Regions from separate parts of the Streptomyces liangshanensis genome, predicted to be linked through region 1. Evidence: riboswitches for the same ligand, from Rfam matches in the RefSeq annotation. Region 1 holds a riboswitch; each other region holds the start of a gene.

Region 1 (3,198 bases):
CGATCTTGCCGCGCAGATGCCGCAGCACCGGTACGTTCCGGGTGTCGAAGCCGGTGGTCACCATGACCGTGCCGACCGCGCCGGTCAGGTCGGCGACGGCCCGCTCGAAGCGCTCGGCCACGTCGTCGGGGTCGGAGCCCGGCCGGATGATGTCGTTGCCGCCCGCGCAGAAGGTCACCAGGTCCGGGGCGAGTTCACGGGCCCGCGGAATCTGTTCCGCGACGATGTGGTCGAGCAGCCGGCCCCGTATCGCGAGATTCGCGTACCTGAAATCGCCGTGGACGGTGTCCGCGTCCTTTTCCGGCCCGCCCGCGGCGGGGAGTTGGTCGGCGAGCAGAACGGCCAGCCGGTCCGCCCAGCCCACATAGGTCCCGTCCGGTCCCGGATCCCCCACGCCCTCCGTGAAACTGTCACCGAGCGCTGCGTACGACCCGAATGTGCCACGTCTTCTTGTTCTCGAATCGTCTCCCACAGGAGGACATGATTCACCCGGGGATGTGACCTACGCGACCGTAAGAAGTGGTTGACGCGGGGTGAGATACCCCATCGGTCAAGTTTGGCCCAAACGGGAATAGCCCCGCTCCGGTGAAAGGGAATCACCGGAGCGGGGCGGAAGGAACCCGGAGGGGATCAGACGGTGACGCCCTGGTCCCGCAGGAAGGCCAGCGGGTCGACGTCCGAGCCGTAGTCGGGACCGGTGCGGATCTCGAAGTGCAGGTGCGGGCCGGTCACGTTGCCGGTGGCGCCGGAGAGCCCCAGCTGCTGGCCCTCGCTGACGGTCTGTCCGGCGGAGACGGCGATCGAGGACAGGTGGGCGTACTGCGAGTACATGCCGTCCGCGTGCCGGACGACCACCTGGTTGCCGTACGAGCCGCCGTCACCGGCGGTCACGACGGTGCCCGCGCCGACGGCCTTCACCACGGTGCCCGAGGGCGCCAGGAAGTCCACACCGGTGTGGTAGCCGCTGGACCAGTTGCTGCCCGAGGCGTGGTACGGCGTGCCGATGGCGATGCCGTCGACCGGCAGCGTGAAGGCGGAGGACGCCTTCTCGGCGACCGGGGCGGCCTTCGCCGCGGGCGCGGCCTCCTTCTTGGGCGCGGTGCGCTCGGCGGAGCGGGAGGCCGTGGTGGGGGCCTCGGCGCGGTCGTCCGCGCGGGCCTGGGTGCGGAGGGTCAGCTTGAGGCCGGGGTGGATCAGCGACGGGTCGGAGCCGACGGCGCGCTTGTTGTCCGCGTAGAGCTTCTTCCAGCCTCCCGCGATCTTTTTCTTCCTGGAGATCTTCGCCAGGGAGTCGCCGGGGACGACGGAGTAGGTCGCGGCGGTCCCGGAGGCGCCGGAGGTCCCGGCGGCCCGGACGAGGGACACGGGGGCGGCCTGGGCGGCGGACGCGGTGACGGATCCGGCGGCGGCCGGTGCGGCGTTGGCCCCGGTGGCGCCGACGAGCGGAAGCACGACCGCGGCTCCGCCCGTCCCGGCCAGGACAAATCCTCGGGTGATCGGGTTCTTCTTGGGACGGCGGTGCTTACCCTTCGCGGGCATGGTGAATTCCTCTCCGGCGCCTACGAGGTGAGCTGTCGGGTTCGGGCTGGAGATGCCCGGTCGCGGTTGCTCCGCGACTTCACCCCTAGCCGTCCGCGGAAACGGAACGGCGTACTACCTGGGTCCCCCGCTCCTGCCACGCGTGGATGGTGGGTGGGTGCGAATTCCGGGCGGCGGCAGGATTAGGCGTTCCGCTCGGATTGAGGGTGAACGTAAGCCGCCGCGGACGGCCGGTACAAGCCGCCGGCTCCCCTCTCCCGTGCACGCTCCGATATCTTCCGGCCTTTCCGGTCACCCTGCGTGGATATGCGATCTTCGCTTTCCTTCTGACGTCGTAATTCCGTTTCCGCTGACCGCCACGCACCGTCACGGATATGATCCTGCTCACGGATAGGAGCCCATCTCCCCCTTGACCGGGGCAGGTTGGTTGCAATCCCTCAATACGGACAGATGCGATCAATTGCCCGGGCGGCCATGTCGTAAGGTCGCAGTCGACATCGTCGGCGAGCCGCGCCGACGGCAGACACGGAGGAGCAGCCCGTGACCCAGAATCTGCCGCACGTGCCGCCGGTCGAGCCGGAGCTGACCGGCGTACGCAACTTCCGCGACGTGGGCGGGCTGCCGACCACGGACGGCAGGAAGGTGCGGTACGGGCGGCTCTACCGCAGCGGGCACCTCGCGGGGGCCACCCCGGCCGACGCCGCCTTCCTCACGTCGCTGGGTCTGCACACCGTCTTCGACTTCCGCAACGCGGCCGATGTGCGTCTCGACGGGGAGGACGTCGAGCTGCCCGGGGTACGGAACGTGAACATCCCGCTGACCGACCCGGCGGACGGCGCCGAGTTCTGGCGGATGGTGCGGGACGGCGACCTCGGCCAGCTGCGGTCGCTCCTCGCCGACGGGAAGGCGGCGGCCCGGATGGTCGATTCGTACCGCACGATCATCCGGGAGCGTACGGCCGAGCACAGCAGGGTCCTGCACGCGCTCGCCGACAACAACGTGCCCGCGCTGATGCACTGCGCGGCGGGCAAGGACCGCGCGGGCCTGTCGGTCGCGGTGTCGCTGCTCGCGGTCGGTGTGGAGCGCGACGCGATCGAGGAGGACTACCTCAAGTCGAACGAGCCGAGCCGCCGTTACAAGGTCCGCCGCAGTGACACCTCACCCGCCGGGATGTCCGCGGAGGTGATGGAGCTGCTCGGCCCGCTCTTCGACGCGCGCGCCGCGTACCTGGAGGCGGCCTTCGACACGATCACGACCACCTGGGGCTCCACCGACCGCTACCTGTCCGAGGGCCTCGGACTCGCCCCGGAGACGCGGGAGCGGCTGCGCGAGGGCCTGCTCGACGCGTCCTAGGACCCGACGCTGAACAGCAGGTAGAGGAAGCCGGCGAAGAGGTGTCCGGCGATCAGGTAGGCGAAGAGGCGGATGACCAGCCCTCGGGGCAGCGTCCAGTTCCTCTTGTTCTGCGGCACATTGTTCTCCGGCATGGTGTCGAACCTTTCTCGAAGGCCGTCAGTGGAGATCGGCGGTGGGGCTCTGGAGCAGGGTGTGGACGAACAGCAGCTCGGTCCCGCCGGGGTCGGCGGCGGCGAGGCGGTGCGGGGTGAGCGAGTCGAAGTGCGCGCTGTCCCCGGGGCCGAGGACGTGCACCGCGTCCCC
Region 2 (3,198 bases), 3.9 Mb from region 1:
CTGGTTGACCTTGACGAGCAGGGCGTTCGCGGAGCCCTCCTCGATGCCACGGGCGAGGCGCTCGGGGTTGGTGACGAAGAGGTCGTCGCCGACGATCTGGACCTTGGAGCCCAGCTTGTCGGTGAGGACCTTCCAGCCGGCCCAGTCGTCCTCGTACAGCGGGTCCTCGATGGAGACCAGCGGGTAGGAGGCGACGAGCTCCTCGTAGTACTCGGTCAGCTCGGCGGCCGAGCGGGACTTGCCCTCGAACTCGTACACGCCGTCCTTGTAGAACTCGGACGCGGCGACGTCGAGCGCGAGCGCGATGTCGCGGCCGGGCACGTAACCGGCTTCCTTGATCGCTTCGAGGATGAGGTCGAGCGCGGCGCGGTTGGAGTCCAGGTTGGGCGCGAAGCCGCCCTCGTCGCCGAGGCCGGTCGACAGGCCCTTGTCCTTCAGGACGCGCTTGAGCGTGTGGTAGACCTCGGCGCCCCAGCGCAGGGCCTCGGAGAAGGACTCCGCGCCGATCGGGGCGATCATGAACTCCTGGATGTCCACGTTGGAGTCGGCGTGCGAGCCGCCGTTCAGGATGTTCATCATCGGAACGGGCAGCAGGTGCGCGTTCGGGCCGCCGAGGTAGCGGAAGAGCGGCAGGTCGGAGGCCTCGGAGGCGGCGTGCGCGACGGCGAGGGAGACGCCGAGGATGGCGTTCGCGCCGAGCGACGACTTGTCCGGGGTGGCGTCCAGGTCGAACATCGCCTGGTCGATGAGGCGCTGCTCGGTGGCGTCGTACCCGACGAGCTCCGGGCCGATCTGCTCGATGACGGCGAGGACGGCCTTCTCGACACCCTTGCCCTGGTAACGGTTGGGGTCACCGTCGCGGAGTTCAAGGGCCTCGAACGCACCGGTGGAGGCACCGGAGGGGACAGCAGCACGGCCGGTGCTGCCGTCGTCGAGGCCGACCTCGACCTCGACCGTGGGGTTGCCTCGGGAGTCGAGGATTTCCCGGGCTACGACGACGTCGATGGACGGCACGAGCATCTCCTTCATGGGATGTGACGCTTTGGGCGCGGGGCCGCTCGGTCCCGCGACACGAGCCTAACCGGCCCCGGGCCGTCGGCAGGCCGGTGCCCGCCCGCTGGGACGAAATGAAGACGTCATCCTGATGACACGCGGGCGAACGGCACCGGCGGGGTCCGTTCCGGCCACGCGGTCGGTCGCGTGGCCGGAACGGGGGAACCCCGGCCCGCGCGCGTACGGGGGAAGAACGCGCGGGGCCGGGGTGGTACGGGGGTGGGGCCGCGAGGGGGACGGGTGGCCCCGGAGGGAGCGGACCGGGAGGCGGTCGCTCACCGGGCGGCCGGCGTCACCTCTCGGGTCGGCTGGCCGGGCGGGCGGGCTCAGCTCAGGTGGAGCTGCTGGCCCGGGTAGATCACGTCGGCGTCGGTGACGATGTCCTTGTTCAGGTCGAACAGCTTCTTCCAGCCACCCTTGACGTGGTGGGCGGCGGCGATCTTCGACAGGCTGTCGCCGGGCTTGACCTTGTACTCGCCGTCACCCTTCTTGATCGTGGTGGGGCGGCTCGTACCGCGCGAGGCGTGCTGCTCGGAGGTGCGCGCCGAGGGCGCCGCCTGCCGCTGGGGAGCCTGCTGCTGCGGCGCGGACTGCTGCTGGCGCGGCGCGGACTGGCGGGCCGGCTGCGAGGGGGCCGCCGGGGCGGAGTCGTTCGAGGCGTTGGAAAGGCCCACACCACAGGTCGGCCAGGCACCCTTGCCCTGGCCCGCGAGGACCTTCTCGGCGACGGCTATCTGCTGCGACTTGGAGGCCTGGTAGGCGTTGGGCGCGTAGGCGGTGCCGCCGTACGCGGCCCAGGTGGACGGGGTGAACTGGAGCCCGCCGGAGAAGCCGTTGCCGGTGTTGATGGCCCAGTTGCCGCCGGACTCGCACGCGGCGACCTGGTCCCACTCGGCGGTGGTGGCGGCGGAGGCGGACGTGGCGCCGAGCAGCGGGACCGCGACGGCGGCACCGGTCACCCCGGCGAGCGTGGCGTAACGGACGACCTTGGACGGACGGCGGTGCTTGGCCTTGGAACGCAGCATGAAGCTATCTCCTCACCGACGCCTACGAGGTCAGCTGTCGGGTTCGGGCCAAGTGAGTTGCCCGGCCGCGTCCGTCGGGGCCTCCCGGCCCTCGCTGTACGCGGCTTCACCCCGAGCCGGTCGTCGGCCGTCTCTCGACGGCCGGGGCCGGCACCTAACCTTTGGGTCCCCCGCTCCTGCCTTCGGCGCTTGACGCGACGATTACTCCCCCCGACCGACGGCAGGATTCGGCGTGACGGTCGACGAGGCCCGCGGTGCGAGCGGTTCAGACCGTAGACACAGGTCCACCGGATGTTCAAAGTGGCCGATGGGGGAGAAATCGCCCGAACTCCCCTGTGTGCCGACCGTGTTTTCGCAGGTGAGGGCGGAGAAAGCGCCACCGGTGGGCCAAAGGTCCCCTGTTGAGGCAAAGAGACCCTTGTCTCACTTGCGCAGAAGTGGACATAGGGCCTCCAACCCCCCTCGGGGGCGGGCCGTCAACTGCTGCTACTTCACGCCGAGATCGACGGTCTGGCCAGGCAGGATGAGGTCGGGGTCGGTGCCGAGCGCGTCCTTGTTCGCGTCGTAGAGGGCGCGCCAGCCGCCGTCGACGCCGTTCTCGTCCGCGATGCGCCACAGGCAGTCACCGGGGCGTACGACGTACTCGCCGTCGGGGGTGGCGGTGGCGTCGGGCGTCACGGCCTCCGCGTCACGTGTCAGTGCGTCACCCCGGGAGGCGTGACGGCCCGATTCGCGCTCTTCACCCGAGTTGTCCGGCGTGATGCCGGCCAGGTCCGGGGAGGCCGCCGGGTCCTCGGGGGCCGCGCCGCCGCGGTGCTTGCCCTTCACGGTGTCCGTGGTCGCCTCGGTGGAGGGGGTGGCGGAACGGGAGGGGCTCGGGGTGCCCCCGTCGCCCTTCGCGCCGTCCCGGCCGTCCCGGCCGTCCCGTTCGCCGTCCGTGCGCTTCGCGGCGGAGGGGCTGCTGTCCGGGGTGGCGCTGCCGGGGGAGGTCGGGGTCGTGTCGGAGCCCTCGGCCCGGTCCGTGTCCGCGCCTGAGGGCGCGGTGGACGCCTCGGGGGTCGCGGAGCTCTCGTCCGCCCCGGGGGCCGCCCCGGGGTCGACCAGGGGCTCCGCGGTGTCC
Region 3 (3,198 bases), 3.3 Mb from region 1:
CGCCCGGCCACGAGGTCCTGGAGCGGGCCCTCGTAGGTGTCGCGGGAGACCAGGTTGTAGCGCGGCTGGAGGACCTCGTACCGGGCCAGGCCCTCACGCTCGGAGAAGTCCAGCGACGCGGTGAGCCGCTCGACGCTGAGGTTGGAGGCGGCTATCGCCCGTACCTTGCCGTCCCTCACCAACTGGTCCAGCGCGGTGATGATCTCCTCGACCGGCACCTCGGGGTCGTCGAAGTGCGTGTAGTAGAGGTCGATGTAGTCCGTACGCAGCCGGCGCAGCGATTCCTCGGCCGCGCCCTTGATGGTGGCCGCCCGCAGGCCCTTGAACCGCGGGTGCGAGCCGACCTTGGTCGCCACGACGACCTCGGAGCGGTTGCCGCGCGCGGCGATCCAGTCGCCGAGGACGGTCTCCGACTCGCCGCCCTGGTGGCCGGGTGCCCAGGAGGAGTACGTGTCGGCGGTGTCCACGAAGTTGCCGCCCACGGCGGCGTACGCGTCGAGGACGGCGAAGGACTGGGCCTCGTCGGAGGTCCAGCCGAAGACGTTGCCGCCGAGGGAGAGGGGGAAGACCCGGAGGTCGGAGGAGCCCAGGGCACGGAGATCTGTCATGAACTCCCCCAACGACGCGGTGGCCGGGGACTATTCCGCCGCCCCCGGCACACAGCGGTCGGTTACGGGTTGAGGCCCTTGCCCTGGAGCCAGGCCATCGGGTCGATGCCCGTGCCGCCCGGGGTGTGGACCTCCAGGTGCAGGTGCGGTCCCGTCACGTTGCCGGTCGCGCCGACGCGGCCGATGACCTCGCCGGTGGCGACCTTCTGGCCGGCGGTGACCGTCATCGAGGACTGGTGGCAGAACCACAGCTCCGTACCGTCGTCCAGCTCCAGCACCGTGCGGTAGCCGTACGAGCCGGACCAGCCGGCCGACTTGACCGTGCCGCTGTGGACGGCCTTGATCGGCGTACCGGTGGGGGCCGCGAAGTCGAGCCCGGTGTGGTAGCCGGAGGACCACATGGAGCCGGCCTGGCCGAAGGTGGAGGTGATCGTGTACGAGACGACGGGAAGGGTGTAGCTCTGGGCCAGCTTGGCCAGGCGCTCCTTCTCGGCCTTGGCGGCCGCCTTGGCCTTGGCCTCGGCCTCCGCCTTCTCCTTCGCTTCCTGGATCTTCTTCTCGGCCTCGGACTGCTGCTTCTTCGCGTCAGCGGCGGCCTTCTCGGCCGCCGCCGTCTGCGCGGCGAGCTTCGTCGTGGCGTCGGCCTCGGCCTGCTGCGCCTCGGCCTGCTGGAGGATCCGGGCCCGCAGCGCCTCGCCGGCGTCGGTGGCGCCCTGCTGGAAGTCGGCGGTGGTCATGCCCGCGGTGGTCAGCGGGTCCGTGGCGAGCGCGCTCGGCTTGGCCTCTTCCGTACCCAGGGATCCGACGCCCGGCAGCGACTTGGCGGCCGGAAGGTTGTCCGTGATGGCATCGGGCAGGGATATGGAGACGGCGGGCTTGTCCTGGGCGGTGGCGATGCCACCCGCGCCGACGGCGGCGAGGACGCCGACGCCGAGGACCGTGGAACTGCGGGCCAGTCCGCGCTGCTTGGCGACGCGGTGCCTGCCTCGTACGGGAGGAAGGACGGACTCCTCGGTGGGGTTCCACTCCCCCCAGGTGCGGTCCGCTTCGCCGCCGAAGGTCGGCGGTTCGAAGGTTTCCGTTTCGAAGGGGGCATCGAGGGCAGGCTTGTTGGACGCCACTGGGGCGCGCTCCTTTCCTTCCTTCTCGCCTACCGGGTTAGCTGACGGGTTCGGAGCAGGAAGGTCTCCTACGGGTGCTCTCGCGGCACAAGGCAGCAAGAAGCTCCCGATTCACCCCAATTGGTGGTTCCCCGGTTCCCTTGCGGGATTCGGCGCGTGCGGCACGGCGCCGTCCTGACGACGGCTGGGACGACCGCGCTGCGTTATCGAACGTTAATAGAGACATGGGCTTTATTCCAAGCTGTTCCGGATGATCGTTAACGAATCCGCAACGGACGTACCGGGACAGATCGAGGCGCAAGCGGGCGAGTTGATCGTCCCGGGAGGGTACTCGGGTGGCCAGAGGTTTCTGATGGGTTGTCAGGCGTTGTGCGGAGCGGTATGCCCCGATCACGGAGCGTGCGGGACGCGGGGTGGGCGGTACGGAACGGCGGCGCCCCCACCGGTGGCCCCGGCCCCCGCGACCCCCTTCCGCAACCCCTTTCCGGACCCCGCCGGCCCCGTCAGGGCACGACCGGCATCGTCCTGCGCCGTTCCGGCTGCCCCTGGGCGGGCCGGCTGACCGCCAGCAGCGCCATGTCGTCCGTGTTCCCGCCACCCGTGTGCACGCGTACGTCCCCGATGAGCGCGTCGAGCATCTCGTCGGGCCCCGGGAAGATCCGGCCGGACAGCCGCTCACGCGCGTCGTAGAAGACGCCCTTCGCGTTGCGCGCCTCGGACAGCCCGTCCGTGTAGAAGAGCAGCGTCGCCCCCGGCGGGAACGGCTCCTCGTCCGCGCGGTCCGGCCACGCCCCCAGCTCGCTCATCCCCAGCGGCAGGGCGTGGTCACCGGGCGCCAGCATCGCCACCGCGCCGTCCCCGTGGGTCAGCAGCGGCTCGGGGTGGCCGCGGTTGACCAGCCGTACCACCGCCTCACCGTTCGGGATCTCGGCCAGTACGGCGGTGGTGAAGCCCTCGAAGACGTCGACGCCGTCCCGGCGCGTCCCCTCCCGCGTCAGCGCGCGCTCCAAGCGCTGCGCGACGCCCTCCAGCGTGCCTTCCTGCTCGGCGGCCTCCCGGAACGCCCCGATGACCACCGCCACCGTCTCGACGGCCTCCAGGCCCTTCCCCCGTACGTCCCCGACCACCAGGCGCACCCCGTGCGGCGTGTCCTGCACGGCGAACAGGTCCCCGCCGATGAACGCGCCCTCCTGCGCCGCCTCGTACCGCGCGGCGATGTGCAGCCCGCCGATCCGGTCGGCGGGTCTGGGCAGCACGGCGCGCTGGGCCGTCTCGGCGATGATGCGGGCGGACGCGAGGCGCTCGCCGCTCAGGCGCACGACCCGGTTGATGCCGAGCGCGAGGACGGAGACGGTGAGCACGGTCAGCAGCTCGGTGATGGCGTCGGCGGTCCCGACCGTGCCGTCGACGAGGCGCAGCACCAGATCGGTGCAGAGCGCGGCGACGCCGGTGAGCAGGGTGCCCAGCGG

The links. Region 1 has a riboswitch for cyclic di-AMP ahead of HA039_RS04250 (M23 family metallopeptidase). Riboswitches for the same ligand answer to the same signal wherever they lie in the genome.
Region 2: another riboswitch for cyclic di-AMP. It lies ahead of HA039_RS21155 (LysM peptidoglycan-binding domain-containing protein); the one in region 1 lies ahead of HA039_RS04250 (M23 family metallopeptidase).
Region 3: another riboswitch for cyclic di-AMP. It lies ahead of HA039_RS18275 (M23 family metallopeptidase); the one in region 1 lies ahead of HA039_RS04250 (M23 family metallopeptidase).

The regions. Positions count from the first base shown of each region.
Region 1 is NZ_CP050177.1:965,128-968,325, forward strand. It holds gene HA039_RS04245 (SGNH/GDSL hydrolase family protein) at 1-472, opposite strand, end outside; gene HA039_RS04250 (M23 family metallopeptidase) at 631-1,539, opposite strand; cyclic di-AMP (ydaO/yuaA leader) riboswitch at 1,542-1,705, opposite strand; gene HA039_RS04255 (tyrosine-protein phosphatase) at 2,080-2,892, shown strand; gene HA039_RS04260 (DUF6126 family protein) at 2,889-3,026, opposite strand; gene HA039_RS04265 (helix-turn-helix domain-containing protein) at 3,052-3,198, opposite strand, start outside.
Region 2 is NZ_CP050177.1:4,879,963-4,883,160, reverse strand. It holds gene eno (phosphopyruvate hydratase) at 1-1,020, opposite strand, end outside; gene HA039_RS21155 (LysM peptidoglycan-binding domain-containing protein) at 1,380-2,078, opposite strand; cyclic di-AMP (ydaO/yuaA leader) riboswitch at 2,083-2,276, opposite strand; gene HA039_RS21150 (LysM peptidoglycan-binding domain-containing protein) at 2,565-3,198, opposite strand, start outside.
Region 3 is NZ_CP050177.1:4,227,080-4,230,277, reverse strand. It holds gene HA039_RS18280 (aldo/keto reductase) at 1-608, opposite strand, end outside; gene HA039_RS18275 (M23 family metallopeptidase) at 671-1,729, opposite strand; cyclic di-AMP (ydaO/yuaA leader) riboswitch at 1,741-1,894, opposite strand; gene HA039_RS18270 (PP2C family protein-serine/threonine phosphatase) at 2,233-3,198, opposite strand, start outside.